DNA from 4 places in the Kocuria rhizosphaericola genome. Region 2 is predicted to be linked to each of the others. Evidence: riboswitches for the same ligand, from Rfam matches in the RefSeq annotation. Region 2 holds a riboswitch; each other region holds the start of a gene.

Region 1 (7,579 bases), on a different contig from region 2:
GACCAACGGCACGAACCTGCTGATCCTGCACGCCGGCGGGGACGCCGGGTCCGCCCCTCTGTACGAGGAGTCGATCGCCGCGGAGAACTACAGCGACCCGCTGCCCCAGGCGCTCATCCTCACCGCCATCGTGATCTCCCTCGCCGTCACCGCGTTCCTCCTGGGCATGATCTACCGCTCCTGGGTCCTCGGGCGCCGGGACGAGATCCTGGACGACGTCGAGGACCGGCGCGTGGCGCGGCAGTCCTCCTACGACGTGGAGAGCGACGCCGACGTCCCCGCCGACACCTCCGAGTTCGACGACGCGCCCCCGCACCGGGACCCGGACGAGTCCGTCGAGACCCCGGGCGTGCGCGGCTTCGGGGGAGGGGGGAGCCGGTGACCTTCAACCCCGCCCAGCTGGCCCCGCTGGCCGTGATCATCCCGTTCCTCGGCGCCGCCCTGAGCCTCCTGCTGCTGCGGCGCAACGCCCTCCAGCGGACCGTGGCCATCGGCTCGCTCGTGCTCACCCTCGCGGTCGAGGCCCTCGTGCTCGTGAGCACGTGGGACGTCGGCCCGCAGGCCGTCCACCTCGGCGGGTGGGAGGCGCCCTGGGGCATCGTCATGGTCGTGGACCAGCTCTCGTCGCTGATGCTCGTGGTCTCCACGGTCGTCTCGCTCGCCGTGCTCGTCTACGCGAGCGGGCAGGGCGTGGCCGACGGCGACGACGAGGGGCCGATCTCGATCTTCCACCCCTCCTTCCTCATCCTCGTGGCGGGGGTGTCGAACGCCTTCCTCGCCGGGGACCTGTTCAACCTCTACGTGGGCTTCGAGATCCTGCTGACCGCGTCCTACGTGCTCATGACGATGGGCGGGACCGTCCAGCGGATCCGCACCGGCGTGACCTACGTGGTGGTCTCGGTGATCTCCTCCGTGCTGTTCCTGATCACCATCGCGATGATCTACGCGGCCACGGGCACCATCAACATGGCCGACCTCTCGGTCAAGCTCCAGGGGCTCCCGGTGGGCACCCAGATGCAGCTGCACCTGATGCTGCTCATCGCGTTCGGGATCAAGGCCGCGGTCTTCCCGCTGTCCTTCTGGCTCCCGGACTCCTATCCCACGGCCTCCGCCCCCGTCACCGCGGTGTTCGCCGGCCTGCTGACCAAGGTGGGCGTGTACTCGATCATCCGCACCGAGACCGTGCTCTTCCCCGGGGAACGGCTCGACGACCTCCTGATGTGGGTCGCGCTGCTCACCATGGTGGTCGGCATCCTGGGCGCGCTCGCGCAGATCGACATCAAGCGCATGCTCTCCTTCACGCTGATCAGCCACATCGGGTACATGATCTTCGGCGTGGCCGTGGGCACCCAGGAAGCCCTCTCCGCCACGGTCTACTACGTGGCCCACCACATCGTGATCCAGACGAGCCTGTTCCTCGTGGCCGGCCTGATCGAGCGCCGCGGCGGATCCACCAACGTGGACCGGCTGGCCGGGATGGCCAGGATCTCCCCGCTGCTCGCGCTGCTCTACCTCGTGCCCGCGCTCAACCTCGGCGGGATCCCGCCGTTCTCCGGCTTCCTGGGCAAGACCGGCCTGCTGCAGGCCGGCGTCGCCCAGGGCGACGCACTGGCCTACGTCCTGGTCGCGGGGTCCGTGGCGGTTTCCCTGCTGACCCTGCTGACCCTGATGCGGGTGTGGAACCGCGTGTTCCTCCGCGCCCCGGAGGACGCGGAGTACCCGGACCCGATCCTGCTGGCCCCGGTGCCCGCCGGCTCCCGGTTCCTGCTCACCTCGGGCGCCGTCGACGACCAGGCGGGCCGGTTCGCGGGCAAGGGCGACGTGCGCCTGATGTCCCCCTCGATGCTCGGCGGGGCCTCGGCCCTCGTCGCGGTGGGCGTGGCCCTGACGGTGTTCGCCGGGCCGCTGTTCCAGCTCGCGGACAACGCCGCGGAGAACCTCGTCCGCCCCGAGCGCTACGTCGAGTCCGTGCTGGACCCCGCGGCCGCGCCGCGGCCCGTCGTGGAGGAGGCACCGTGACCCGGCCCAAGAACTCCCTGCTCGTCGAGCTGCCGCTGCTGGTGTGGCTCGTAGTCGTGTGGGGCGCCCTGTGGGGCGACTTCGGACTCGGCAACCTGCTGGTCGGGCTGGTCCTGGCCCTGCTCGTGACCTGGGTCCTCTATCTGCCGTCCGTGCAGCTGTCGGGCCGGTTCGACGTGGTCCAGTTCGTGCTCTTCGCCGCGACCTTCGTGTGGCAGGTCGCCAAGGCGAGCGTCGAGGTGATGCTGATCGCGATCCTCGTGGGGCCGCGCGCGCGCAACGCCGTGGTCGGCGTCCGGCTGCGCACGCGCTCGGACCTGCTCCTGACGGCCACCGGGCACACCATGACCCTGATCCCCGGCTCGCTCGTCGTGGAGGTGGACCGTGCCGCCGGCACGCTGTACTTCCACGCGCTCAACGTCCGCAACGCCGAGGAAGCCGAGGAGTTCCGCCGCTCCGCGCTGCGGGTGGAGGCCGCCTGGATCAGGATCATGGGCACGCGGGAGGAGCTCGCCGCGCTGCAGGCCGAACGGCGCGGGGACGGAGCCGCCGCCTGTGGGGACAGCGCCGCGATCGGCTCCCCGGTCACCGCGAGCCAGCAGATCGTGGGCGGCCGCCGGGACGACGTCCCTGCCGATCCACCCGCCGATCCACCGGCCGATCCACCGGCCGATCCACCGGCCGCCACCACCGAGGAGGACCGCTCGTGATGGAGATCGCCGTGGCCGTCGCGGCCGTGCTGCTCAGCACGGCCGCCGCGGGCACCCTCTACCGCCTCGCCAAGGGCCCCTCCCTGCTGGACCGCGTGGTGGCCACCGACGTGCTGCTGGCCATCGTCGCGGCCGCTCTCGCCGTGGAGATGGCCTACCACGGCCACCTCAACAACCTGATCCTCATGGTGATCGTCTCGCTGGTCGGGTTCATCGGCTCCGTGACGGTGGCTCGGTTCGCCACCCAGACCGCCGAGCACGGGCGGTGAGCGCCGTGCTGGACACCGCCCTGGACGCCGCCGCGGCCGTGTGCCTCGTGGTCGGCGCGCTGATGTCCCTCGCCGCCGCGATCGGCCTCGTCCGCTTCCCGGACCTGCTGACGCGCATGCACGCCGGCACCAAGCCGCAGGTGTTCGGGCTGCTCCTCATGCTCACGGCGGTGGCCCTGGAGAACCGCGACCCCGCCATGATCCCGCTCATCGTCCTCGGCTGGACCTTCCAGCTGCTCACCGTGCCCGTCTCGGCGCACATGGTGGGACGCTCGACCTACCGGACCAAGCACCTGAACCGCACCACGCTGACCCAGGACGACCTGCAGGCGGTGCTCAACCGTACCGGCAAGAGCACCGCCGGGGCCACCGTGGAGGGCGCCGCCGCGGTGCCCCCGGCGCCGAGCCCGGACGGCCGGCGAGCGGACGGACAGCAGACTGACGGAACGGCGGGGACGCGTTAGGCTGGTCGGGACCGACAAGGCGCACCCGCGTCCCCCGGACGACAAGGAGCATCAGCCCATGAACGACAAAGTCATCGAACTCCTCGGCACCGGTGCCTCACTCGGTGGCGTGGTCCTCTCGCACAAGGTGCTCGGCTCGGTGTGGACGCGCGTCACGGGCAACCCGCCGCCGGCCAAGAACCCGGACCCCAGCGAGACCTGGACGGCCATCATCATCTGGTCCGTCGTGACCGGCCTCGTGGGCACCATCATCAAGGTCGCCGTCCACCGGCAGGTGGCGAAGATGGAGGAGAAGAAGGAGAAGCCCAAGGCCTCGAGCCAGGCCGAGGTCTGAGCCCCGGCGAGCATCCTCGCGAAGGGGCCCGTCCGGGCGGACACCGCAGCGGTGTCCGACCGGACGGGCCCCTTCGTCGTGCGGGGTGTGCACGGCCGGGCGGACGGAGGGGTAGACTGGGTGCCACTGAACGACAGGGGAGCGCCCCGCCGGGAGCACCGGCGCGGCGCTGAGAGTGCGGATCGCCGCAGACCCTCGAACCTGCTCCGGTTAGCACCGGCGAAGGGAGTCGAGCATCTCAGGGGTGTTCCCCGGGAGCGCGCCACCGGCGCGGCCCGGTAGGACCCCGTCCCCTCCTGGCACCGACGGCTCGCTGAGCCCAGGAGGAACCCACCGTGAACACCACCACCCACCGCCCCGCCCGCCGTCCCGGCACGTCCGGCGCCTCGTCCTGGCGCGTGGTCGACATCGTCGTGGCCGCCGTCCTCGCCGCCGTGTGCGCGGTCGTCTTCTGGGCGTGGTCGAACCTGCTCTACCCCGTGGTCGGCACGGCCGCGGTCGCCTACCCGCCCGCCGTGGGCCTGATCGCCGGAGGCTGGCTCGTGGCCGGCGTGCTCGGCGGGCTGATCATCCGCAAGCCCGGGGCCGCGCTGTTCTGCGAACTGCTCGCCGCAGTCATCGAGGGCTTCCTGGGCACCCACTTCGGCTGGACCGTGGTCATCTCCGGCCTCGTGCAGGGCATCGGGGCCGAACTCGTCTTCGCCGCCCTCCGCTACCGCCGGTACAACGCCGCCGTGGCCGCCGCCGCCGGCGCCGTCAGCGGGATCTTCCTGGGCGTCAGCGAGAACCTCCTCTACAACTACGAGTGGGCGCTCGGCCACCAGGTGGTCTACGTGGTCCTCGCCGCCCTCTCCGGCGCGGTGCTCGCCGGTCTGCTGATGTGGGCCGTGGTGAAGGCGCTCGCGGCCACGGGCGTGCTGCAGGGCCTGGCCTCGGGCCGGGTCGCGCGGCGATGACCGCCCCGGCGGTGCGGCACCCCGGCGCGCCCGCCACCGCGGGGGCGCGGGTCGAGGCCCGTGGCTTCGGCTGGCACCACCCCGGCCGGGACGCCCCCGCCCTGCGGGGCGTCGACCTCGTGCTGGAACCGGGAGAGCGGGTGCTCCTGCTGGGGCCCAGCGGGGCGGGCAAGTCGACCTTCCTGCACGCCCTCGCGGGAGTCCTGCACGACGACGACGGCCTCTCCCGCAGCGGAGAGCTGCTGCTCGACGGCACACCGCCGGACCTGGCGCGAGGCCGCGCCGGCCTCGTGCAGCAGGACCCCGAGTCCCAGGTGGTGCTGTCCCGGATCGGCGACGACACCGCCTTCGGCCTGGAGAACCTCGCCGTTGCCCGCGAGCAGATCTGGCCGCGGGTGCGCGCGGCGCTCGACGACGTGGGCCTCGACCTCCCGCTCGACCACTCCACCGCGGCCCTGTCCGGCGGGCAGAAACAGCGCCTCGCGCTCGCCGGCGCTGTGGCCATGAGCCCCGGGCTGCTGCTGCTCGACGAGCCGACCGCGAACCTGGACCCCGCCGGCGTGCGGCAGGTCCGCGACGCGGTGGTCTCCTGCCTCGACCGCAGCGGGGCCACGCTCGTGGTCGTGGAGCACCGTGTGGCCGTGTGGGCCGAGGTCGTGGACCGCGTCGTCGTGCTCGGCCACGACGGGGGGATCACCCACGACGGGACCCCGGGGCAGGTGCTGGGCGCCGCGGCCGACGAGCTGAGCGGGGCGGGGGTGTGGGTCCCCGGCCGGGTCCCGGCCACGCGCGCGCCCGCGAGTCCGTGCGCGGACGGCCGCCCCGGGGAGGGCGGCGAACCGCTGCTGAGCGCGACCGGTCTGGGTGTCTCACGGGTCCAGCCCTCGGCGCGCCGGCTGCGCGCCCGGCGGCGGGCGCGGCGCAGGGGCCGCCCCGTGGACGACGCCGCGACGGGCCGGAACCTGCCCGTCGCGGCGGCCGACATCGGCCTCAGCCTGCGCCGCGGCCGGGCGCTCGCGCTGACCGGGCCCAACGGCGCCGGCAAGTCCACGCTCGCGCTGACGCTGGCGGGCCTGCTGGCCCCCGTGCGCGGCACCGTGACCGCCCACCCGGACCTCGACCGCGGCGCGGGTCCGGACCCTCTGGAATGGAGCGGCCGGGAGCTCGTGGCCCGCGTCGGGACGGTCTTCCAGGAGCCCGAGCACCAGTTCCTGCGCGCCACCGTGCGCGCCGAGCTCGAGTACGGACCCCGGCTGGCGGGCACGCCGGTGGCCGAGCGGGAGCGCCGCACGGACGAGCTGCTCCGTCGGCTGCGCCTCGGCCACCTGGCCGAGGCCAACCCCTTCACCCTCTCCGGGGGTGAGAAGCGGCGGCTGTCCGTGGCGACCGTGCTGGCCACGGACCCGGACGTCCTGGTGCTCGACGAACCCACGTTCGGCCAGGATGCCCTCACCTGGGCCGAGCTCGTGGACCTGCTCGTGGAGCTCGTGGACGCCGGCACGGCCGTGCTCGCGGTGACCCACGACGAGGACTTCGTGCGCGCGCTCGGGGCCGAGGTGCTGGAACTCGGCACGCCGGACGCCACGGCCCCCGGCGCACCCGACCGGTCCGAGGCCCCTCCGGCCCCGCCCGCCGGGACCCCGGATCCCGCCCCGTGCGGGGCGCCGGACTCCCGGCCGGCGCGGGAGCCGGCCCGGTGAGCGCGCCGTCGATCGCCCCGGTCGTCCGCGGCTCCCTGCTCGGCCGCGCGAACGCCGTGGTCAAGCTGGCGGGGGCGCTGCTGCTCACCGTGGTGCTCGTGGTCAGCGCGGACCCCGTGACGTCCGGGCTGGTGCTGCTGGGCGAGCTCGGACTGCTGGCGCTCGCCGGCCGGCGAACGCTCGCGCTGCTGCCGCGGGCCTGGCCCGTGCTGCTGGCGGCCCTCGTGAGCGGGTGGGGAACGGCCCTGCTCGCCGAGGACTCCGGACCGGTGCTGCTGGACCTGGGGATCACCGAGCTCTCGGCCGGCTCGGTGGCCGCGGGCACGGCGATCGCCCTGCGCGGGGTCGCGCTGGCCCTGTCGGGGCTGCTCGTGGTGCTCAGCACCGACCCCACGGACCTCGCCGACGGCCTGGCCCAGACGGTCCGGCTGCCCGTGCGCTTCGTGCTCGCCTCGCTGGCGGCGCTGCGTCTGGTGGGCGTGATGTTCACGGAGTGGACCACGCTCGCGATGGCCCGCCGGGCCCGCGGCGCCGGCTCCGGGCACGGTCCGGTGGGCGTCCTGCGGGAGTTCGGCGGCCAGGCATTCACGCTGCTGGTGCAGTCGTTGCGCCGTGCCACCCGGCTGTCGGTCAGCATGGAGGCCCGCGGCTTCGGGGCGGGCCCTCGCACCTGGGCCCGCGTCCCCGGGTACTCCTGGCGGGACGTCGTGGTCCTCGGCGGGTGCACGGCCGCGGCGGCGGTGGGCCCGGCGGTCTCCGTCCTGCTCGGGACGCACCGGTTCATCTGGGCCTGAGCCCGGATCAGGCCTGCGAGACCCAGCTCGTCACGAGCCGGGTCAGCTCGGGGTCCACCGGCAGCGGCTGGTGGTCGAGCCGGCGCACCGGCACCGCGAGCCGGACGCTGGAGACCAGCCACACGGCGTCGGCCTCCATGAGGTCCGCCGGGTACAGCGGTCCGTATCCGAGTTCCCAGCCGTCCCGGCGGGCGGCGCCGAAGATCTTGGCCTGCGTCGTTCCGGGCAGGATCCCGTGCGAGGGCTCCGGGGTCAGCAGGGTGCGGCGGCCGGCGCGCACGCGGGCGCAGACCACGGAGGATGTCGCGCCCTCCAGGACCCTGCGGCCCTCCG
Region 2 (7,579 bases):
CAACGCCGTGCTCTACGCCGGTGAGGTCAACTGGGACGCGTCCCGGCTCGAGGGCGGGCCCCGCCGGATCGAGGTCGCGCTCAAGTCCGGGGACTCGGTCCTGGTCCAGGTCACCAAGGATCCGGTGGGGCACAAGGGCGCCCGGCTCACGAGCCAGATCTCCTTGCCCGGCCGGTACCTGGTCTACGTCCCGGGCGGGTCGATGACCGGGATCTCCCGGAAGCTGCCCGACGTCGAGCGCGCCCGGCTGAAGAAGATCCTCAAGGACCGTCTGCCGGACGGGGCGGGAGTCATCGTGCGCACCGCCGCCGAGGGGGCCTCCGAGCAGGAGCTCACCCACGACATCAACCGGCTGCGCGCCCAGTGGGAGCAGATCCAGGAGCGGGCCGGATCGACGAAGACGCTTCCGCCCGAGATGCTCTACGCGGAGCCGGACCTGACGATCAAGACGGTCCGCGACGTCTTCAACGAGGACTTCACCACCATGGTCGTCCAGGGCGAGGAGGCGTGGGACAACATCGAGGCGTACGTGACCTACGTCGCACCGGACCTGCTCGACCGGCTCAAGAAGTGGGACGAGGACGAGGACCTGTTCGTGAACTACCGCGTGGAGGAACAGATCCAGAAGGCGCTCGAACGCAAGGTCTTCCTGCCCTCGGGCGGCTCGCTCGTGATCGACCGGACCGAGGCGATGACGGTGGTCGACGTGAACACCGGCAAGTTCACCGGCTCCGGCGGCAATCTCGAGGAGACCGTCACCAAGAACAACCTGGAGGCCGCCGAGGAGATCGTGCGGCAGCTGCGGCTGCGGGACATCGGCGGGATCATCGTGATCGACTTCATCGACATGGTGCTCGAGGCCAACCGGGATCTCGTGCTGCGCCGGCTGGTGGAGTGCCTGGGCCGGGACCGCACCAAGCACCAGGTGGCGGAGGTGACCTCGCTGGGCCTCGTGCAGATGACGCGCAAGCGCATGGGCACCGGCCTGCTCGAGGTGTTCTCCGAGCCGTGCGAGCACTGCGCCGGTCGCGGCGTGGTGGTCCACGACCACCCGCTCGAGGGCCGCTCCGGCGGCGCCACGGGGGAGTCCCGCGACCAGCGTCCCAACCGGACGGAGCGCAAGCGCGGCCGCGGGGGCCGGAACGAGCAGCAGCCTGCCCGGACGGAGCAGCGCTCCGGCGAGCCGGATCCCGCGGAGAAGGCCAAGGCCGAGGCCGCGCGGACGGCGTTCGCGACCATCGCCGCCGCCACCCATCACGAGGAGGCCGCCGCGGAGGAGCAGGCCCGCGCCGAGGAGACCGCCCCGCCGGCGGAGTCCCGGGCCGAGGGCTCGGGACGCTCCCGGAAGAAGCGGCGCGGCAAGCGCAGCCGCAACCGCGGTCAGGGCACGGACGTGGCAGAGCAGCAGCAGGAGACGGAGGAGAGTCCCGTCCCGGCCGCACCGGACCAGGTCCCCGCCGACGGGTCGCCGGCCGAGCAGGGCTCGCGCCTGACGATCAAGGGCGAGGTCATCGAGCTGCCGCAGGGCCACGCCCCCGTGGAGGAGCCCGCCGAGGCCCGGCCGCTGAGCCTGGACTCCCTCGCGGAGGCCTTCGAGCACAAGGCGCCGGAAGACGCCTCCGCTCCCCAGGACGGCACCGCTGTTGAGGAAACCGCCGCGGAGGACACCGCGGAGCAGGACACCGCGGCGGAGGACGATCGTGCGGGGACCGGCGAGCAGGAGAACGCCGCGCGGGAGAGCACGGCGCAGCAGGCTCCCGCCCCGGTACAGGCTCCGGAGCAGGCGAACGCCGAGCCGGCGCGCCCGCGCCGTCGCTCCCGGCGGGCCTCGGCTCCGGCGGCCCGAGCGGGAGAGGCCGAGGTGACCGCCGGCCGGGCGGCCACCGCGGAGGGCGCCCGGCACGAGGCCAAGGCCGTCGCCCAGCGCTCCCCGGAGGAGTCCTCCGGGCGGACGCCGACCGTCGTCGGCGTCGGCGTCAAGGCCGAGGACCTCACCAGCGGCCGGCCCGCCGAGCAGGGCTGAGCCGCCCCGCCGCAGCACGACGGAGGACCCCGACCAGCACGGTCGGGGTCCTCCGTCGTCACACGGTCCGCATCCCTGTCGGGCCGTGCACGGCCCGGGTAGCGTGGACGCACGACATGCGGGCCGACCGACCGGGCCGATCCGTCGGAACCCCGGCCCGCAGTGCCCAGGGGATGGCCATGAGCAGCAAACAGATCGTACTCACCGCGGGCCGCGAACTCTTCGGCGACCGGGACGCCTCGTCCGTCGACCGGCACTGGGCCCCGGACTACCGGCAGCACTCCGCGCTCGCGCCCGACGGCACGGAGGGGCTCCGAGCCATGTTCCAGCAGCTGCCCGACGACTTCCGCTTCGAGCCCCTGCGGGTGCTCGAGGACGGCGACATGGTCGCGGTCCACTGCGTGTACCACGGCTTCGGCCCCGAGCCCACGGTGGCGGTGGACGTCTTCCGCGTGGAGGACGGGAAGATCGCCGAGCACTGGGATGCCCTGGCACCTCTGCCCGGCGGATCCGCGGGGAGGCGCCGGACCGACGGCCCCCGGGAGACCACCGGGCACGAGCGCACGGCCGCGAACAAGGCCCTGCTCACCGAGTGGGTGCACGAACGGCTCATCGGTGCCGACCGGGACGCCCTCGAGGAGCTGGCCCGCGACCCGCGCTACGTGGAGCACGGTGCCGACCCGGACGAGCGGATCACCCGGGGCACCCTGCGCCGGGTGCTCGGTGAGGGCGACTTCGTGCTGACCGTCACCGAGGCCCTGCTCGGTCGCGGCAACGGCGGTGCGGAGCACGGCGACCCCGTCCCGGCCGGCTGCTACGACCTGTGGCGGGTGGCGGACGGTCGGATCCTCGAGCACTGGGAGGTCTGCCAGCCCGTCCCGGAGCGGATGCCGCACGGGAACGGCTTCTTCTGACTGTGAGGATCTCTCTCGCAGCCTGACGGTGCTGGGCCGGGGGAGGGGATCACGAGCGTGCCCCTTCGTCCGGGCGGCCGCCCCGCCGGTCAGGCCAGCGGCGGAGCCCCGGCCCCGCCGCCGGGCCCTCCTCGTCCGGGCTCCCTCGACCACTAGACTGGTGGGACGAACTGACACGGGGTGCCGCTCGAGCGGCTGAGAACACACCCGTCGAACCTGATCTAGCCAGTACTAGCGAAGGGATGTCGCAGATGCGCGATGCCGTACCCACTTCCGCCCGCACACCAGGAGCCGCCCGGCCGGTGCCACCGGACCCCGCGCTCGCCGAGGACGCCGCCGCGGCCCTGGAGGACCTGCGCTCCGCGGCTCCGCTCGTGCAGTGCATCACCAACGCCGTGGTCACCAACTTCACCGCCAATGCGCTGCTCGCCGTGGGTGCGTCCCCGGCGATGACCGACATCCAGGGTGAGGGCGGGGTCTTCGCCGAGTTCGCCGACGGTCTGCTCGTCAACACCGGCACGCCCACCGCCGAGCAGCGCGGTGCCGCCTACGAGGCGGTCGGGGCCCGGCGCCGCGCGGGCCGGGCGTGGGTCCTGGACCCGGTGGCGGTGGGCGTCCTGCCCGTGCGGACCGCGCTGGCCCGTGACCTGCTCGAGCTCCGGCCGGCGATCGTGCGCGGCAACGCCTCCGAGGTCATGGCCCTCGCCGGCGGCACGGGAGGGCGCGGCACGGACGCCACCCACGGCGTCGACGCCGCCCGGGACGCCGCCGCCGCGCTCGCCGTGCGGGCCGGCTCGGCGGTGGCCGTGTCCGGGCCCGTGGACCTCGTGCGCTCTCCGGACGGCACCGTCGTCCGGGTCCCGCACGGCACGGACCTGCTGACCCGCATCACCGGCGGCGGCTGCGCCCTGGGCGCCCTCATGGCAGCGTTCACCGCCGTGCGCGCGGACCCGGCCGCGGCGGCCGTGGCCGCCACCACGGTGTACACGCTCGCGGCCGAGGACGCGGCCGCCGACTCCGCCGGGCCCGGGTCCTTCGCCGTGGCGCTGCTGGACCGGCTGCACGCCGTGACGCCGGAGCGGATCGCCGCCCGGGCGGGGCTCGTGCGCGAGGAGGACGCCCGGTGAGCCCGCGTATCGACCCCGCCGCCCTGTCCCTGCACCTGGTGACGGACAGCGTCCTGAGCGCGCCCCGGACGGTCCCGGACGTCGTGGCGGCCGCCGTGCGCGGGGGCGCCACCATGGTCCAGGTCCGTGAGAAGGACGCGCCGGTCCGGGAACTCGTCGCCCTGCTGACGGCCGTCGCCGAGCGCGTGGGCCGGCAGGTGCCCGTGCTCGTGGACGACCGCGCGGACGTCTACCTCGCCGCCCGCGCGGCCGGCGCCCCCGTGGCCGGGGTGCACGTGGGCCAGTCGGACCTGCCCGTGGCGCTCGCCCGGCGGATCTGCGGTCCCGACGCCGTGCTCGGCCTGGGCGCCGCCACGGCGGAGGAGCTCGACGCCGCCTCCGCGCTGCCCGCCGGCACGGTCGACTACCTGGGCGTCGGAGCGGTGCGGGCGACCCGCACGAAGCCCGACCACCCCGCGCCGCTGGGCCTCGAGGGCTTCGCCCGCGCCGCGGCCCGCGCCACCCTGCCGTGCCTGGCCATCGGCGGAGTGCGGGTCGAGGACGCCCCCGCCCTGCGCGCCGCCGGCGCCGCCGGGCTGGCCGTGGTCTCCGGGATCTGCGCCCACCCCGACCCCACGGCCGCGGCCGCCCGCTACGCGCGGGCCTTCGCCGCCGTGCCCGCCGAGGAGGTGGCCCCGTGACCCCGCGCGTGCCCCGCGTCCTGGCCGTCGCCGGCACCGACCCCACGGGCGGGGCCGGCCAGCACGCCGACCTCAAGTCGATCGCCGCGATGGGCGGCTACGGGATGAGCGCCGTCACCGCCGTCGTCGTCCAGAACACCGTGGGCGTGCGCTCCATCCACGTCCCGCCCGTCGAGTTCCTCACCGCCCAGCTCGACGCGGTCGCGGAGGACGTCGAGATCGACGCCGTGAAGATCGGGATGCTCGGCTCCGTGCCGGTCATCGAAGCCGTCACGCGGTGGCTCGGGACCCACCGGCCGCCGGTCGTGGTCCTGGACCCCGTCATGGTCGCGACCTCCGGAGGGCGCCTGCTCGAGCCCGACGCCGAGGAGGCACTGCGCTCCATGCTGGGTCTCGCCGACCTGATCACCCCGAACCTGCAGGAACTCGCCGTGCTCGCCGGGGAGGACACGGCGTCGTCGTGGGAGGCGGCCCTCGCGCAGGGCCACCGCCTGGCCCGCGCCCACGGGACCCTGGTGCTCGTCAAGGGCGGGCACCTCACCGGGGACCGGACCCCCGACGCCCTCGTGGGCCCGGACGACCCGGAGCCCCTCGTGGCGTTCGACGGCGCCCGCGTGCGCACCGAGAACTCGCACGGCACCGGGTGCTCCCTCTCCTCGGCCCTGGCCACGCTCCAGGCCCGGCACGGGGACTGGCCCCGGAGCCTGCGGATCGCCCGGGACTGGCTGCGCGGGGCCCTCGAGGCCTCCGGGGAGCTCTCCGTCGGCCACGGGAGCGGCCCCGTCCACCACTTCCACCACGTCCAGGACGCCCTCGAGACCTGGGGGACGGCGCCGGAGCGGTTCAGCGACGAGCTGTGGGAGGCCTCCGCGGCCGTGCGGCGCGAGATCGAGGAGCTCGAGTTCGTCCGCCGCCTCGGCGACGGCCGGCTCGAGCAGGGCCGCTTCCTCGCCTACCTGGACCAGGACCTGCAGTACCTCGACGGCTACAGCCGGGCGCTCGCCCTCCTGGCCGCCAAGGCGCCCGACGAGGAGCAGCGGCTGTTCTTCGCGGCCGGCGCCGTGTCCTGCACCGAGACCGAGGCGCAGCTGCACCGGGCCCGGCTGCGGCACGCCGGGGACGACGGCGCCCGGGGCGGGCTCGGCGAGGTGACGCGGCGCTACACGACCTTCCTGCTCGCGGCCACCGCCGCGGAGCCCTACCCCGTGGGCCTCGCTGCTGTGCTCCCGTGCTACTGGGTGTACGCGGACGTGGGGCGCCACCTGGGCGAGCTCGCGGCGGCCGGCGGGCCCGACGAGCACCCCTACGCGGACTGGCTGGCCACGTACGCGGACGAGGGGTTCCAGGCGGCCACCCGCACGGCCCGGCGGCTGCTCGACGACGCCGCCCGCGGGGCCCCGGCGGACGTCAGGGAACGGATGCGGGAGGTGTTCCTGGAGGCGTGCGCGCTCGAGCGGGACTTCTTCGCCGCGCCGGGAACGGAGTGCCGGTTGGCGGGTGATGACCGGATCGAGTAGTCTTGCTCTTCGGTGCCCTGCCGGTGCGCGCGTGTAAAAACTCGACACCCCACCTGGCGGCACATGCGGGTGCAGTTCCTGAATTGCGGCGAACCTGCGCTGACCTCGGCCTAGTCCCACGGGCCGGTCACCGGCAGCTCGTCTCAACGTCGTTGGTCCTGACAGGTATGCGCTCGACCCACACTGTTTACACATGACGTCGAGAGAAGTGAGTTCCCAAGTGGTGTACGCGATTGTCCGCGCTGGCGGCCGCCAGGAAAAGGTTTCCGTCGGAGACCTCGTTACCCTCGACCGCGTCGCCGGCGGAGCAGGCAGCACCATCGAGCTCCCTGCCCTGCTGCTGGTCGACGGGGACGAGATCACCTCGGATGCCCAGACCCTGGCGAGCGTCAAGGTCACGGCCGAGATCGTCGAGAACCTCCGCGGTCCGAAGATCTCCATCCAGAAGTTCAAGAACAAGACCGGCTACAAGAAGCGCCAGGGCTTCCGTGCCGAGCTGACCACCGTGAAGGTGACCGGCATCGACGCCTGACCGGCCCGGTACCCTCCAGACTCCACCAGCCAGTAAAGACCCGAAGGTAGGCACACCTCATGGCACACAAGAAGGGCGCGAGCTCCACTCGCAACGGTCGCGACTCGAACGCGCAGTACCTCGGCGTGAAGCGCTTCGGCGGCCAGACCGTCAACGCCGGCGAGATCCTCGTCCGGCAGCGCGGCACCCACTTCCACCCCGGACTGAACGTCGGCCGCGGTGGCGACGACACCCTGTTCGCCCTGGCCGCCGGTCAGGTCGAGTTCGGCACCCGCCGTGGCCGCAAGGTCGTCAACATCCAGGCTGCCGCCGAGTAGTCGGAAGGACCGGCTCCGCCGGTCCCGGTGCGGGTCCCGACCCGCGCCACCCATTGTTTGATCTGTAGAGGGTGGGTGCGTCCAGCGCCCGCCCTCTACAGTCTTAACGCGGCCCGTGCGCGGGCCCGTCCGTTCTTGACCAGAGGAGTTCCCCGTGGCCAGTTTCGTCGACCGCGTCGTCCTGCACGTCTCCGGCGGCTCCGGGGGGCACGGCTGCGTGTCCATCCGCCGCGAGAAGTTCAAGCCGCTCGGGGGGCCGGACGGGGGCAACGGGGGAGACGGCGGCAGCGTGGTGCTGCGCGTGGACGGCCAGACCACCACGCTGCTGAACTACCACCACGCGCCCCACCAGTCCGCCCCCAACGGAGGCCCCGGCAAGGGCGACCTCCGCCACGGGCACAAGGGCGAGGACCTCGTCCTGTCCGTCCCGGACGGCACCGTGGTGAAAGACCGGGACGGCAACGTCCTG
Region 3 (7,579 bases), on a different contig from region 2:
GGAACGTCGCGACCACGGCCACGAGCGCCAGCACCAGGGCGATGCCGGTGGTGACCACGCCGCCCGGGGTGCGGTAGCCGCGCGGGAGGTCGGGCTCCCGAAGCCGGAGCACGATGTGGGAGAGGTTCAGCAGCACGTAGGAGACGGTGGCGCCGAAGACCGCGATGTTGATGAGCAGTCCGCCGTCGCCGGTCGCGGCAGCCAGCACGAAGCCGACGGTGCCCGGCACGATGAGGGCGACCCACGGGGTCCTGCGCTTGCCGGTCAGCGAGAGCCAGCGGGGCAGGTACCCGGCCCGGGAGAGGGCGAACAGCTGCCGGGAGTAGGCGAACATGATGGAGAAGAAGCTCGCGACCAGACCGGCCAGACCCGCGTAGTTCACGATGCCGGCCATGACGCTGTCCGCCCCGGCGACCGTGCGGATGGCCTCCGGCAACGGGTTGTCCGAGGTGCTCATGGCCTCCGAGCCCGCGGCTCCGGGGACGAGGACGAGCATCAGCGCGCCGGAGACCAGCAGGAAGGCCATGGCCACGATGATCCCGCGCGGCATGTCGCGGCGCGGGTCGGCGGTCTCCTCGGCGGCCAGCGGCACGCCCTCGATCGCCAGGAAGAACCAGATCCCGTACACCAGGGCCGCCATCGCCCCCGCGTACCCCATGGGCAGGAACGCGCTCGCCCCCACGGCGTCGTTCGGGACGATGTCGAAGAGGTTGGCGGCGTCGAAGTGCGGCACGAGCGCGACGACGGTCACCCCCAGCGCGAACACCGCGATCACCGTGATCCCGAACATCAGCTTGAGGGCCTCGCCGACCCCGTACATGTGGATGCCCATGAACACGAGGTAGGTCACGAGGTACACGGGCCAGGAGTTGGTGATCCCGAACAGGCCCAGCGCCTCGATGTAGCCGCCGATGAACGTGGCGATCGCCGCGGGGGCCACGGCGTACTCGATGAGCACGGCCATCCCGGTGGCGAAACCACCGAGGGGGCCGAGGGCACGCCGGGCGAAGCCGTAGCCGGCCCCCGCCGTGGGCAGGGTGGAGGAGAGCTCGGCGAGGCCGAAGACCATGCAGGTGTACATGAGGCCCATGAGCACGAAGGCGATGAGCAGCCCGCCCCACCCGCCCTCGGAGAGCCCGATGTTCCAGCCGGAGAAGTCCCCGGAGATGACGTAGGCGATGCCCAGGCCCGCGAGCAGCACCCAGCCGGCAGCCCCGGAGCGGAGCTGGCGGTGCTGGAAGTACTCGTCGGTGCGGTCGGGCTGTGATGGGGAGTCGGGCATGGGACGATCCCTCCGGGTTCCACAAAGGTCTGAAAACAGACATATGGCGCGAGTGGTCACAGTCTGTGGGCTGCTCTCCGCCCCGTCAAGACCCTGCGTCGCAGGGCCGGACGAGCGTCGAGCGGCGCGTGGGGCCCCGGCCCGGTGGAGACGGCCCTGCGGATGTCGCAGAATGGTGGGCATGAACAAGACCAGCGCATCTGCTCCCGACCGCCCCGGCTCCCAGAACTCCGGCTCCGCCCGCTCCTGGGCGTTCATCGCCATCGCGGCGGGCTTCCTCGTCTCCGTCGCGCTGATCATCGCGGTGGGCGTGGTCGCCATCGATCTCACCCACTAGGAGCTCGGCGGCCGTTCCCGCTGGATGGAGCGGGGGGCTGCCCGGGCCGGGCGGCCCCCCGCTCCTGCTCGTGACGCCGCCCGGCACAGCGGGCGCCGTTCCCGCGGAGTCGGTCCCGGGGACACGACGCGGCGTCGGCCCCGGGGGCCCGTGACACGATGGGCGCACGTCGTACCGCAGGGAGGAGCGCCGCCGTGAGCGATCCCGTCCAGCACCCCCGCATCCGCCCGGTGCGCCAGGGCAACGCCTTCGAGGAGGCCGTGGAGCGGATCCTCGACTCGATCCGGCTCGGCCTGTTCCGCAAGGGCGAGCGGCTCCCGCCCGAGCGGGAGACCGCGGCGATGCTCGGGATCTCCCGCGCCACGCTGCGGGAGGCCCTGCACGAGCTCCAGGCCGCAGGGGTCCTGGAGGTGGTGCGCGGCCGGTACGGCGGGACCTTCGTGACCGGCCGCACCGCCCTGCCGGACGAGACCCTCCCTCCCGTGGATCCCGCGGACGTCGAGGACGTGCTGGTGTTCCGCGCCGTCGTCGAGCCCGCCGCGGCGGAGCTGGCCGCGGCGGCGTCCCTCAGCGCGGCGGCCCGGGAGCACCTGCTCGCGTGCCTCCGGCAGGTCGAGGAGAGCTCCCCGGAGGACTACCGTCCCGCCGACGCGCGCTTCCACATCGCGGTCGCCGAGCTGGGCGGCTGCCCCAGCCTGGTCCGCGCCGTCGCGGAGGTGCGCTCGCGGGCCAGCGACCTGCTGGACCGGATCCCTCTGCTGCCGGTCAACCTCGAGCACTCCGACCGCCAGCACCGCGAGCTCACGGACGCCGTCCTGGCCGGGGACGCCCCCGCCGCCCGGGCCGCCTCCCTCGCGCACCTCGAGGGCACGGCCGCGCTGCTGCGCGGTTTCCTCGGGCACGGGGCGCAGCCTCCCGACGACGACGCCCCCGGTGACCGCCGCCGTCCGGTCTGAGCTGCCGCCCGCGGAGGACCGGGCGGATCCCGGGACGGCGTGCCTATACTCGTCCGCAGTGACACGGGGTGCCGGCGCCGCACGACGAGCCGGCTGAGATGACACCCGTCGAACCTGATCCAGTTCGTACTGGCGAAGGGATGTCCTGTCGGGGCCCGCCGTGGCCGGCCCCGCGTCTCCTCGCCCTGACCCCAGGGAGTCCCATGCAGATCGCAGAACAGGTCGTCCTCGTCACCGGCGGGGCACGCGGTCTCGGCCGCAGCGTCGTCGAGGCCTTCGCGGCCCAGGGCGCGCGGGTCGTGGTCAACCACCGGACCAGCGGGGCGGCCGCGGAGGAGCTCGTGGACCGGTACGGTCCCGACCGGGCCGTGGCCCTGCGCGCCGACGTGACCGACCCCGGGCAGGTGGCGGACCTGCTGCGCGCGGCCCGGGAGCACTTCGGCTCCCCCGTCACCACGGTGGTGAACAACGCGCTGGCCGACTTCTCCTTCAACGGTGACGCCCGCTCCTCGGCGGAGGGCATCCGCTGGGAGGAGTTCGACGCCCAGTTCTCCGGCAGCGTCCGCGGGGCGCTCAACACCACCCAGCAGGCGCTCCCGGGCATGCGGGAACGGGGCTTCGGCCGGATCGTGAACATCGGCACGAACCTCTTCCAGAACCCCGTGGTGCCCTACCACGACTACACGGCCGCCAAGGCCGCGCTCCTGTCGCTGACCCGCACCCTGGCCAAGGACCTCGGGCCGCACGGCGTCACGGTCAACATGGCCTCGGGCGGACTGCTGCGCACCACCGACGCGAGCGCCGCCACGCCCGAGGAGGTCTTCGACCAGATCGCGGCGGGCACCCCGCTGGGTCGCGTCACCACCCCGGCCGAGTTCGCCGACGCCCTCCTGTTCTTCGCCTCGCCGTGGGCCCGCTCGGTCACCGGACAGAATCTGGTGGTCGACGGCGGACTGGTCCTCGACTGATGGGGGCCGCCGCGACCGCGCCGCGACAGCTGCACCTCAACGCCTTCCTCTTCGGCGCGGGCCACCACCAGGCCGCCTGGCGGCACCCGGACTCCTCCGTGGAGCGGCTCGGGGACATCGCCCACTGGGAGGATCTCGCCCGCACCGCCGAGCGCGGCCTCTTCGACGCCGTGTTCCTCGCCGACGGGCACAGCGCCGGCGACGTGGGGGTCGGGCCCCGGTGGTTCCTCGAACCGCTGACGGCCCTGTCCGCCATGGCCCGCGCCACGGAGCGGATCGGGCTCATCAGCACCGTGTCGACGACCTTCTGGACGCCCTTCCACGCCGCCCGCCTGCTGGCCTCGCTGGACCACATCAGCCGCGGCCGGGCCGGCTGGAACGTGGTCACCTCCATGTTCGACGCCGAGGCGCGCAACCACGGCCTGCCCGGGATGCCGCCGCACGCGCAGCGCTACGCGCGGGCGGCGGAGTTCGTCGACGTGACCCTGCGGCTGTGGGACTCCTGGGCCGACGACGCCGTGGTCGGCGACCGGCGCGGTCTGCACGCCGACCCGGACCGGGTGCGCCGGATCGACCACGCGGGCGAGCACTTCCGCGTGGACGGGCCGCTGACCGTGCCGCGCCCGCCCCAGGGGCGCCCGGTCCTCTTCCAGGCGGGCGCCTCCGGGCCGGGTCGGGACCTGGCCGCCCGCCACGCGGAGGGCATCTACGCCGTGGCCTACGACCTGGAGAGCGCCCGGGAGCACACCACGGACCTGAAGCGGCGCGTCGCCGCGGCCGGGCGGGACCCGGGGTCCGTGGCCGTCATGCCCGGCCTGGTCGCCTACGTGGGCTCCACGGAGGAGGAGGCCCGGGCCAAGCAGGCCGAGGTCGACGCCCTGCTGCCCGTGGAGCAGTCCCTGGCCCAGCTGTCCGCCTTCGTCCAGCAGGACTGCAGCGGCTGGGAGCTGGACGCCCCGGTCCCGGAGCTGGCCCCGCTCGAGGCCTTCACCGGGCCCCAAGGCCGGTACGCCACGATCCTGCGGATCGTGGCGGTCGAACGCCCCACGGTGCGGCAGCTGCTGGGCCGGCTGGCCGCCGGAGGCGGGCACTGCACCGTGGTCGGCACCCCGGAGGCCGTCGCGGACCGGATGGAGCTGTGGTTCCGCTCGGGGGCGGCCGACGGGTTCAACCTCATGCCGCCCAGGCTGCCGGACTCCCTCGACGACTTCGTGGACCACGTGGTCCCCGTGCTCCAGCGCCGGGGGCTCTTCCGCACCCGGTACACCGCGTCCACGCTGCGCGGACACCTGGGTCTTCCGCGACCCGGTGACGGTCAGGGGCGTACCGCGGTGCCCCGGGTGGCGCGAGAGCCCGGCGGGTCCGCGAGCACGTCCTCGATCGGTCTGCGCAGGCTGTAGGGCAGTCTGGGGCCGTGGCCGAAGCGCACGGCGAGCTGGCCGTGCTCCCCGGCGAGGCCCAGCCACGTCTCGAACCGGGGTCGCAGCTCCGGGACCTCGATCGGCTGGTTGACGAAGGCCGTGCGGATGTCGAGCGCTTCGGCCTGCAGGGCGAACCGCTGGCAGGCCCGTCCCGCCTCGACCCATGCGGCCCGGTCGTCGTCCGCCGTGACGAAGACCGCGACACCCGCGGAGCCCTTCAGCTGCTCGGCGTCGGCCCGCGCCTGGGCACCGGCCCGGAGGAGGAACCGCGCCAGCAGCGTGCCCATCCGGCTCGGCACGGGAGGCCGGCCGGTCGCGCGGCCGGCGAGCCCGTCCCTGCTGCGCAGGGCGGCGGCGGGGTTGAAGCGGATCCAGGACACGAGTTCCCGGCGGAATGCCGCGTCGTTCAGCTGCGCGAGGTCGCCGGAGGCCACGTGCTCGGCGACGGCTGCGAGGTCCCTGGGCTCGGTGAGCAGGAGGCATCGCACCCGCCCCAGGCCCCCGGCCCGCTCGAGCACCACCAGGTCCTCCCGGTCGACGGGGCGGCCGGCGTAGGCGCCGCGGGTGCACTGCCGGGTCTCGATGGCCGCCGACAGCGGAGTTGCCGTGGCGGTCCCCGGTGCGTCGAGGGCCACGACGACTCGCTCGTCCGTGGCCAGGGCGACCTCGGCCGCGCGGCCCTGCGCGGCGGCGGCGTGGACGAGGTTCTCGGCCGCACAGCCCAGGCTCTTGTACAGGTGGGCGTCGTCGGGGTCGACCACGGGACAGCGACGCGAGCGGTCGGGGCGGAGGGTGATCGAGTCCGGTGCCACCGTGAACGTCCACGGCTGGGTGTTGTGGCTCGAGGCGGCCAGCGTCGCCAGCCGGATCAGCTCACGGTCCTGCGCGGCGTCCGGGTCCGGCCGCCGCAGCGCCGCAGCGGTCTCGTCGTACTCGCGGGCGGAGCGCCCCCTTCGCCTGGCGCCGGCGCAGCTGCTTCCGGCCCGGTCGGGCTGGCGCCGATCGGGCACGGGTCCGGCCCGGCGTTCGGCCAGCCGCTTCAGGTTGCGGAGCATCTCCTGGCTCATCACGAAACTGACCGGCTCGATCAGGGCCGGGGAGGTGAACAGCCGCTCCTGCCGGCTGGGCCCGGCCGAGAAGCTCAGCCGCTCGACCAGCCGGGTGCCTCCCTCCGGGGCCGGCCGCAGGTGGAAGGACCACAGGCCGCCCGTGACGCGCCGGTCGGCCGCCGGAGGGCCAGCAGACGCGGCCAGCACGAGGTCCCGGCCCGGCTCGACGCGCGCCACGGCCAGGGCCGCCTGCGGGGCGAGACGGATCTCGGGGACGGCCGAGAGGTCCTGGTGCTCGGGCAGGATCCGGTCGGTGTTGCGCATCCGGCAGCCGATGAGGTTCTCGAGGCGCTCGAAGCTGTAGAGGCCCCCCCTGCCCTGGCCGAGCTGGGCCAGCCACGGCCAGATCCGCTCCGGCGGAGCCTCGACGGTCACGGCGTGGGTGGCGGTCCAGGACGGGTCGGGGAGCAGCTCGTCGCCGGGCCAGGCCGAGGACACCTCCTCGGGCACGGCTCCCCAGGACATCCGGCGCCGCCGCAGCAGCGGACCGGTGAGGACGTGCCCGGCCATCCGCACGGCGGCGAACAGGTTGCGCGGCAGGCTGCGTCCGACGTCCATGGGACCCCCCGAGGTCTCGTTGGAGCCCGTCGTGGCACGGGTCCACGGGTCCATGGTCGGACGTCTCCCGTGCGGGGTCAACAGCGGTCGTGGGCCACCACCTGCTGCGGGGCCGCAGGGGCTCCGGGGCGCTGCGCTGGGCGCAGGCCTGGGTGCTGGGGCTGGTCCCGGTGCTGCTCCGGCCCTGCCGGGTCCCGAACGCCGTCTCCGCGGCGGTCTTCGAAGCCGTCCGCCGCTCGGCCGCGGGTCGCGCCCGGCGGCGACCGGTGGCTCAGTAGAACAACGCGCCCACCCGGATGAGGGTCGCTGTCACTCCGTAGGCGAGCGGGACCCCGACGAGGATCCAGCCCAGTGCCAGTCGTGCTTGGCTCATGTCATGACTCCTTCGCGAGGGCCGTGGTGTCGGACGGTGCGGGCTCGTGGTACTTGGCGTCCACCGGCTTCACCAGGAGGTTGGCGATGAAGCCGACGACCAGCAGGCCGACCATGGTCAGCAGCGCCGGCTGGTACGCCTGCGCCGTGAGCTCCCCGGGGGTGCCCTGGGCGTCGAGGAAGGCGTTGACAATGAGGGGGCCGGCGATGCCCGCGGCGGACCAGGCAGTGAGCAGGCGGCCGTGGATGGCCCCCACCTGGTAGGTCCCGAAGAGGTCCCGCAGATAGGCCGGCACCGTGGCGAAGCCGCCGCCGTAGAACGAGATGATCACGAAGGCCAGCAGCACGAACAGCAGCGTGGAGGTCGAGCCGAACAGCGCCAGCACGGTGTAGAGGACCGCCCCGACGCCGAGGTAGACCATATAGATGCGCTTGCGGCCCAGGATGTCCGAGGTGGTGGACCACACGAAGCGCCCGCCCATGTTGCCGATGGACAGCAGGCCCACGAAGCCGCCGGCCACGGCCACCGTCACGAGGGAGGTGCCGTCCGCCTGGCGGAAGAAGTCCTGGATCATC
Region 4 (7,579 bases), on a different contig from region 2:
CCGAGAGGCCCGATCCCGGGCAGGGTCAGGTGCCGTGCGTAGCGTTCGAGCTCCTCCCGGCGCAGCTCGGGGCCGGGCTCCACGAGCGGGGGCAACGGGCTCACGGCCGCTCCCCCAGGGGGGCCCAGTCCCCGCGCGGGACGTCCGCCGGGCCGGAGGCCGGCGCGTCCGGATCGATCCGTCCGGCCATCGGCGAGGACGCCTGGGCGTGGCGGCGGGCGGGGATGCGCCCGGCACGGGCCGCGAGCCGGCCGGCGACCACGGCGTGGCGCATCGCGGTGGCCATCGCCACCGGGTCCTGGGCGCGGGTGACGGCGCTGGCCAGCAGCACGGCGTCGCAGCCCAGCTCCATGGCCAGGGCCGCCTCGGAGGCGGTGCCGATCCCGGCGTCGAGCACCACGGGCACCGACGCCCGGGCGGCGATGAGCTCGATGTTGTGCGGGTTGAGGATCCCCAGCCCCGTGCCGATGGGGGCGCCCAGGGGCATCACCGCCGCCGCGCCCAGGTCCTCGAGGCGGCGGGCCACGGCCGGGTCGTCGGAGGTGTAGGCGAAGACCTTGAAGCCGCGGGCCACGAGCTGCTCGGTGGCGTCGAGGAGCTCCACGACGTCGGGCAGCAGCGTGTCCTCGTCGGCGATGACCTCGACCTTGACCCAGTCGGTCTCGAGGGCCTCGCGGCCGAGCTCGGCGGTCAGGAGCGCGTCCCGGGCCGTGTAGCACCCGGCGGTGTTCGGCAGGATCCGGATGTCGTTGCGCTCGAGCAGCGCGAAGAGGGAGTCGCCCTGGCCGGGGGCGTAGCGGCGCAGCGCCACGGTGGTCAGCTCGGTGCCGGAGGCTGCCAGCGCCTGCTCGAGGATGTGCAGCGAGCTGAGGCCGCCGGTGCCCATGATCAGCCGGGAGGACAGCTCCGTGCCGTCGAGCACGAGCGGGTCGTGATCAGCGGTCGGCTCGGGGTGCGGTCCGGTCACGTCAGCCTCCTTGGACGGCGGTGATGATCTCGACGGCCTGGCCCTCCGCCACGGGGGTCCGCCGCCAGCGGCTGCGGGGCACGACCGCGGCGTCCACGGCCACGGCCACGCCGAGGCGCCCGCCGTCGAGCGGGGCGCCGTCGGGGCCCAGGGCCCGGCCGACGGTCTCGGCGACGAGGTCGACGACGGTCGCGTCCTCCGTCACGACGTGCGGACGGCCGTTGAGGGTGATGGCGGTCATCGGGTGCTCCTGCTCCGGGGGCCGGGTCCGGCGGTGGCCGGTTCGGGGTCCCCTCGACGGGCCTCGACAGGGCGGTCGAAGCGGTGCGGGTCGGTGCTGGCGAGGTGCTCGGCGTCGGCGGCCGGATCGGCTCCGGACCCGCCGGTCGCGAGCTGCGCGGCGAGCCGGGCGGCCAGCGGGGCGAGCAGGACGCCGTGGCGGAAGTAGCCGGTGGAGACCACGAGTCCCGGCACGAGCGAGCCGTCAGGGTTGCGGACCCGGCCCAGGTACGGGATGTCGTCCGGGGTGCCGGGCCGGGCGCGGGCCAGCACCTCGACGAGCTCGAGGTCGGCGACGCCGGGCACGAGCGCCTGGGCGTCGCGCAGCAGCCGGAACACGCCGCCGGCGCTGGGGCCGGTCAGGTCGTCCTCGCGGGAGGTCGCCCCGATCACCACGGTGCCGTCCGTCCGGGGCACCAGGTAGACGGGCACTCCGTGCACCAGGCCGCGGACGGTGCGCTCGAGCAGGTCGGGGGCCCCGGCGGGGACCCGGGCGCGCAGGACGTCCCCGTGCACGGGCCGCAGGGGCGGGTGCCAGTCCTCCGGCAGCCCGTCGAGGTCGCCGAGGCCCGTGCCGGGGGCGAGGACGGTCCAGGTCGCCGAGACCATCCCGCCGTCGGCCAGGCGCACGCCGGTCACGGCGCCCTCGGCGTTGCGGCGCAGTCCCGTGGCGAGGCAGTGGACGAGGTGGGCCGGTCCGCCGTCGCGCGCAGCCGAGAACTCGGGGAGTCCCGGGGGCTCCAGCGATTCCGGAGACTCCGCGGACTCCGGGGGCTCGGGGAGCTCCGGTGCGACGAGGGCGGCGAGCAGTCCGGCCACGAGGCGGCGCGGGTCCACCTGGTGGTCGTCGGGGATCCGGAACGCGGCGGACAGCCGCGGGCTCAGAGCGGGCTCGAGGGCCCGGGCGGCGCGCAGGGGCAGCTGCTCCACGGTCATGCCGTGGCGCCCCTGCAGCTCGCGGAGGTCCGCCAGGGCCTGCCGGTCGGCGGCGTCCACGCCGCAGACCAGGGTCTCGGTGGCACGGTGGCCCACCGTCCCGCCGGCGGCCTGCTCGAGGGCGGCCACGAACGCCGGGTACTCGGCGGCCGAGGCGATCATGAGGGGGTACAGGGGCTCCTGCTGGTACTGCACCTCGCTCACCGGGGCGAGCATCCCTGCCGCGGCGCGGCTGGCGCCGGAGCCCGGCTCGGGGTCCACCACGACCACGGAGCGGCCGCGCCGGCGCAGCTCCCAGGCGGTGGCCAGGCCGATCACCCCCGCGCCGACCACGGCGACGTCGGCCCGGACGTGCTCGGGCTGCTCGACCAGCGGGTGGGGCGCGGTCGCCGGGGCGGGGTGCGCGGAGATCACTCGGAGACGTCCTTTCCTACGGCGGCATGACCCGCATCAGGTGTGGCGGTCGGCGCTGGACGCCCTCTCAGCCCCCGGTGGGGCTCCCGCAGAACCGCTGACCTATCATCAGCGTGTGACCCAGTCTACCCATGACGCCTCCACCCCCGCCGAGTCCTCCCTGCGAGAGACCCGGGCCGCGAAGCTCCTCGCCGCCCGGCTGTACGTGTGCACGGACGCCCGCCGGGACCGGGGCGACCTCGAGGAGTTCCTGCACGCCGCGTACGCCGGTGGCGCGAACATCGTCCAGCTGCGGGACAAGAGCATCGACGCGGACGAGGAGATCGCCGCGCTGCGGCTGCTGGGCCGGGTCGCCGCCGAGTACGACGCCCTGTTCGCCGTCAACGACCGCGCCGACATCGCCGCGCTGGTGGGCGCCGACGTCTTCCACGTGGGACAGCACGACCTCTCCCCCGCGCAGGCCCGGCAGCTGCTGGGCCCCGACGTGCTGATCGGCCGCTCCACCCACGACCTCGACCAGGCCCGGACGGCGCTCGAGGACCCGGACGTCGACTACTTCTGCACGGGCCCCGTCTGGGCCACGCCCACCAAGCCCGGGCGCCCCGCCACCGGACCGGGGTTCGTCCGCGCGGTCGCCGAGCTCACGGAGGCCCGGCTCGCCGCGGACCCGGAGATCCTGCCCGTGCCGTGGTTCGCCATCGGCGGCATCGACGAGCCGCGGCTCCCGCAGGTCCTGGAGGCCGGGGCGCGCGGCGTCGTCGTCGTCCGCGCCGTCACCGAGGCCCCCGACCCGCGCGTCGCCGCGGGGCAGCTGCGCAGCCTGCTCCCCGCCTGAGCGCGGTCCGGTTCCCCTCCGGCTCCCCGCCGCCGCACAGCACGTTCTGAGAGCATGGACCCACGGACGACGACGGAGAGGTGGCCCATGGACCCCGAGCTCGACCCCCAGGTGCGGCACGCGGTGGAGCGTCCCGCGGAGACCGCTCGTGGCCCGGAGGACGTGCAACTGCGCGTCCGGCTGGCCGGTGAGCCCGCCCGCCGCGCGCTCGGCACCCATTGGGAGCAGGGCGCCCCGGAGGACGCCGCGCCGAGCGACGACCGGCTCGCCGCGGCCGTGCTGCTCGCCACCCTCTTCGGGGACACGTTCTGGCTGGAGCGCGCCGCCCGGCTGCCCAGCGACGTGCCGGGATGCCCGTCCGCCCCGCCGGGCGGGCTGCTGGAGCTGACCCGGGTGCCAGGTGCCCGGGCGGCCCTGGCCCCCGTGCTCGAGCGCCCGCTGCTGACCGGTCTCCTGGAGTGGGGCACCAACCCCCTGCCGGAGCAGCCCCCGCTCGCCGTGGCGCGGGCCGCCCGGGACCTGGGGATCCCCGACGACGGGCGCGTCTACCGGGTGGTGCGCCGCCGCGCCGAGCGTTTCCTGGCGCGGGAGCACGACGGGTCCGAGCCGCTCGAGCAGTTCGTGACCCTGCTGACCGAGGCGGAGCAGGGCCACCGCGAGGACGGGCCCGTACTCTCGGGCGAGACGCTGCCCCCGGCGCCTCCGCCGCCGGCCCCGCCCTACGCGCCGGGCCCGCCCGCGACCGGCGGCCCGGGCGCGCCGGCGACGGACACCTCTCAGCCGGACGTCCCTCCGCCGGGCGCACCCCAGGCCCCGCAGTGGGGCGTGAGCCCCGCGACACCGGCTCCCCCGCCGCCCGGGCAGTACCCGGGCCAGGGCGCCCCCGGTCAGGGCGCTCCCGGGTACGGTGCGGAGGAGCAGCCGCCCACGGGACCGGCAGCCGGTGGGCAGGGACCCTCCGGCCCGGTGTTCGGTCCCGGCCCGGGCGGGTGGCCGCCGCGCCCGGCCGAGCCCGAGGAGGACGACTCCGACAACCTCAAGGCGTGGGGCATCGTCTTCCTGGTGATCCTGGCCGTCATCGCCGCCCTGATCTTCATCCTCTGACCGCCGCGCAGCCCGGCACCTGCCCTCCGGGACAGCCCCCGGCCGACCAGCACCGCCGGCCCCGCGCGGCCGGCGGTGCTGGCCAGGAGGATCGCCGTGGGGAAGGATCGTGGTCATGGACATGCATCACGAACGGCTCGGCACCGGCAGGCCCTTGCTGCTGATCCACGGTCTCGGTTCGACGTGGCGGACCTGGGACCCGGTCCTCGCCGGCCTGGCCGCCCATCGCGAAGTGATCGCCGTGGACCTGCCCGGCTTCGGCGCCACTGCTCCGCTGGAGGGCGAGGTGACGATCGCCCGCCTCGCCGACGCGATCTCCGCCTTCATCGACACCCACGGGCTGGCGGGGGTCGACCTGCTGGGCAGCTCGGTCGGGGCCCGCCTCGTGCTCGAGCTCGCCCGGCGCGGGGTCGGGGGGACCGCCGTCGCCCTGTCCCCCGGGGGCTTCTGGAGTCCCCGGCAGCGCCTGATGTTCGGGCTCTCGATCGGCGCCTCCATCCGGCTCGTCCGGGTCCTGCGACCGGTGCTCCCGGCGCTGACCCGGAATCCGGCCGCCCGCACCGCGCTGCTCGCCCAGCTCAGTCCCCGGCCGTGGGCCCTGGACCAGGACATGGTCCTGCGCGAGCTGCGCTCGTGGGCGACCTCCCCCGCCTACGACGCCCTCCTGCGAGCCCTGGTGCACGGGCCCGATCAGGACGGGGCCACCCGGGCGCAGACACCGGGAGACGTCGTCATCGGCTGGGGTCGCCAGGACCGGGTGGTCACCCCCGGTCAGGCACGCCGCGCCCTCGAGCGGTATCCCGATGCCGAGCTGCACTGGTTCGACTCCTGCGGACACTTCCCGATGTGGGACCGGCCCGCGGAGACCGTCGAGCTCGTGCTGAGCCGGACGGGCGGAGTGCGCTGAGCCGCGGGCCCTCCCGGCCGAGAGGATTTGCTTGCACAGGAAAGCATCTGGGACTACTGTTGGGGACACATCAACCAATGCGCCGCCCCCGCCGACGGAGATTCCCGACATGCCGATCTTTCCCCAGAACCCAGCCCCCGAGACCCTGACGAAGCGCCCCGCCCAGGACCTGCTGGCCGCCGACACCCGTATGGGCGCCGTGGAGCTGCTGGTCTCCGACCTGGACGCGATGGTCGCCTACTACTCGGACGCCGTCACCCTCGACGTGTTGTCCCACGCCGGGGACACCGCGGTCCTGGGCCGGGACGGCCGGACGGTCGTGCGGCTGCGCCAGGTCAAGGAGCTCCCGCCGGCCCGCCGCGGCCAGGCCGGACTGTTCCACACCGCGGTCGTCTTCGAGGACGAGCCCGCACTCGCCGCGGCCCTCGCCTCCGTGGCGACCGTGGCGCCCCGCTCCTTCACCGGCAGTGCCGACCACCTCTACAGCCAGGCCTTCTACTTCGACGACCCCGAGGGCAACGGCGTGGAGCTCTACACCGACCGTCCCCGGGACACGTGGCGGCGGGAGTCCAACGGCCTCCTGACGCTGGCCTCCAACCCCCTGGACCCGAACGGCTTCCTGCAGGAGCACCTGCCCCAGCGGGACGACCGGCGCCCCGCGACGCCGCCCGCCACCCTGGGCCACGTCCACCTGCAGGTGGGCGACATCCCGCGGGGCCGGCAGTTCTACGTGGACGTCCTGGGCTTCGAGGTGATGAGCGACATCGGCTCCGCCCTGTTCATCGCCGCCGGCGGCTACCACCACCACATCGCGCTCAACACCTGGCAGAGCGCCGGGGCGGGCCCGCGCGCGGCCTCGCTGGGGCTGGGCCAGGTCAACATCGACCTGCCGAGCAGCGACGACGTCGCCGCCCTCGCATCGCGGCTCGCGGGCCACCGGATCCCCACCCGGCACGACGGCGCCGTGCTGCGCTTCGAGGACCCCTGGAACACCCTGATCCAGGTGGGCGTCGCGGCGTAGCCCCCACTCCCGGCTCCGCGACGAGAACGCCCGGGCTCTGCCGGAAGCGCACAGCGCCCGCAGGGTCCGGGGATTCTCGCACCGCCTTCGACCCTGCGGGCACCCGTTTCAATATTGCAGTTGTGCAAAAGATGCAGGAGTGCAAGAATATCGGGGTGAACGCCACCTCCCCTCCCACCCTGCGCGCCCGCAAGAAGGCCGAGACCTGGTCCGCCATCCACGAGGCGGCCGCCGCCCTCGCGGTCGAGCACGGGGTCGATCGCACCACCGTGGAGGCCGTCGCCGCCGCGGCCGGGGTCTCCCCGCGCACCTTCTTCAACTACTTCCCTGCCAAGGAGGACGCAGTCCTGGGCATGCGGGCCCCCTCGCTGGACCCGGAGCTGCTGGAGGACTTCTCCCTCGAGCACGACCTGCTCGGCCAGGTCTCGCGCCTGCTGCTGGCCGTGTCCCGCAGCGCCTACGCGGGCCCGGACGCCGAGCGGCGCCGGAGACTGCTGCAGGACCATCCGAGCCTGGGCCGCCGCCGGCACGAGCTGATGCTCGAGGCCGAGACCCTGGTGCGCCGCACCCTCGCGGAGCTGCTGGCCCGGGAGCCGGAGTGGTCGGCCGGGATCGGGGAGCACCGCGTGGACGAGGTCGCCCGGATGCTGGTCCTGCTCGCCGGCGTCCCGCTGCGCTTCGCCATCACCGCCGAGGGTTACTCCCCGGCGCAGGGGCTGCCGACCGAGGACCACGAGTCGGCCCTCACCCTCCTCCACCGCCTCCAGGGAAAGCTCTCATGAGCCGCGCCCCCGCGCACCGAGCCGCCCCGGCCACCGGCTCCCGGCACCTCGTGCTGCTCTTCGCCGGCCTGATGCTCTCCATGCTGCTGGCCGCCCTCAACCAGACCGTGCTCAGCACGGCCCTGCCCACGATCGTCGGCGAGCTCAACGGCGTGAACGAGATGCTGTGGGTGATCACGGCCTACATCCTCGCCTCGACGATCATGATGCCGGTCTACGGCAAGCTCGGGGACCTGATGGGCCGCAAGCCCCTGCTGCTGGGCGCGATCCTGGTGTTCATGGCCGGCTCCGTGGTCGGCGCGCTCGCGGGCACCATCGAGGTCCTCATCGCGGC

What was found. A riboswitch is a leader RNA that binds a small molecule or an ion and turns the genes downstream of it on or off. The one in region 2 is predicted to bind thiamine pyrophosphate.
Region 1: it holds a riboswitch for thiamine pyrophosphate, as region 2 does, so the genes downstream of both, ACH9D2_RS09810 (ECF transporter S component) here and thiM (hydroxyethylthiazole kinase) in region 2, are expected to answer to the same signal.
Region 3: it holds a riboswitch for thiamine pyrophosphate, as region 2 does, so the genes downstream of both, ACH9D2_RS03435 (3-oxoacyl-ACP reductase) here and thiM (hydroxyethylthiazole kinase) in region 2, are expected to answer to the same signal.
Region 4: it holds a riboswitch for thiamine pyrophosphate, as region 2 does, so the genes downstream of both, ACH9D2_RS02815 (FAD-dependent oxidoreductase) here and thiM (hydroxyethylthiazole kinase) in region 2, are expected to answer to the same signal.

Annotation. Positions count from the first base shown of each region.
Region 1 covers NZ_JBISWK010000093.1:14,016-21,594, forward strand. Annotated here, with positions in the region: gene ACH9D2_RS09780 (Na(+)/H(+) antiporter subunit C) at 1-382, shown strand, start outside; gene ACH9D2_RS09785 (Na+/H+ antiporter subunit D) at 379-2,019, shown strand; gene ACH9D2_RS09790 (Na+/H+ antiporter subunit E) at 2,016-2,729, shown strand; gene ACH9D2_RS09795 (monovalent cation/H+ antiporter complex subunit F) at 2,726-2,998, shown strand; gene mnhG (monovalent cation/H(+) antiporter subunit G) at 2,995-3,462, shown strand; gene ACH9D2_RS09805 (DUF4235 domain-containing protein) at 3,521-3,796, shown strand; TPP riboswitch at 3,922-4,041, shown strand; gene ACH9D2_RS09810 (ECF transporter S component) at 4,132-4,752, shown strand; gene ACH9D2_RS09815 (ATP-binding cassette domain-containing protein) at 4,749-6,452, shown strand; gene ACH9D2_RS09820 (energy-coupling factor transporter transmembrane component T family protein) at 6,449-7,246, shown strand; gene ACH9D2_RS09825 (aminotransferase class IV) at 7,254-7,579, opposite strand, start outside.
Region 2 covers NZ_JBISWK010000062.1:2,289-9,867, forward strand. Annotated here, with positions in the region: gene ACH9D2_RS06470 (Rne/Rng family ribonuclease) at 1-2,023, shown strand, start outside; gene ACH9D2_RS06475 (nuclear transport factor 2 family protein) at 2,203-2,937, shown strand; TPP riboswitch at 3,104-3,197, shown strand; gene thiM (hydroxyethylthiazole kinase) at 3,240-4,064, shown strand; gene thiE (thiamine phosphate synthase) at 4,061-4,744, shown strand; gene ACH9D2_RS06490 (bifunctional hydroxymethylpyrimidine kinase/phosphomethylpyrimidine kinase) at 4,741-6,261, shown strand; gene rplU (50S ribosomal protein L21) at 6,482-6,793, shown strand; gene rpmA (50S ribosomal protein L27) at 6,853-7,110, shown strand; gene obgE (GTPase ObgE) at 7,265-7,579, shown strand, end outside.
Region 3 covers NZ_JBISWK010000034.1:29,368-36,946, reverse strand. Annotated here, with positions in the region: gene eat (ethanolamine permease) at 1-1,282, opposite strand, end outside; gene ACH9D2_RS03445 (hypothetical protein) at 1,464-1,619, shown strand; gene ACH9D2_RS03440 (FadR/GntR family transcriptional regulator) at 1,814-2,575, shown strand; TPP riboswitch at 2,630-2,733, shown strand; gene ACH9D2_RS03435 (3-oxoacyl-ACP reductase) at 2,779-3,543, shown strand; gene ACH9D2_RS03430 (LLM class flavin-dependent oxidoreductase) at 3,543-4,943, shown strand; gene ACH9D2_RS03425 (Acg family FMN-binding oxidoreductase) at 4,859-6,685, opposite strand; gene ACH9D2_RS03420 (hypothetical protein) at 6,721-6,909, shown strand; gene ACH9D2_RS19490 (MFS transporter small subunit) at 6,903-7,004, opposite strand; gene ACH9D2_RS03415 (OFA family MFS transporter) at 7,006-7,579, opposite strand, start outside.
Region 4 covers NZ_JBISWK010000032.1:47,155-54,733, reverse strand. Annotated here, with positions in the region: gene moeB (molybdopterin-synthase adenylyltransferase MoeB) at 1-104, opposite strand, end outside; gene ACH9D2_RS02825 (thiazole synthase) at 101-967, opposite strand; gene thiS (sulfur carrier protein ThiS) at 969-1,208, opposite strand; gene ACH9D2_RS02815 (FAD-dependent oxidoreductase) at 1,205-2,596, opposite strand; TPP riboswitch at 2,593-2,696, opposite strand; gene thiE (thiamine phosphate synthase) at 2,712-3,431, shown strand; gene ACH9D2_RS02805 (hypothetical protein) at 3,519-4,535, shown strand; gene ACH9D2_RS02800 (alpha/beta fold hydrolase) at 4,651-5,442, shown strand; gene ACH9D2_RS02795 (VOC family protein) at 5,552-6,463, shown strand; gene ACH9D2_RS02790 (TetR family transcriptional regulator) at 6,619-7,245, shown strand; gene ACH9D2_RS02785 (DHA2 family efflux MFS transporter permease subunit) at 7,242-7,579, shown strand, end outside.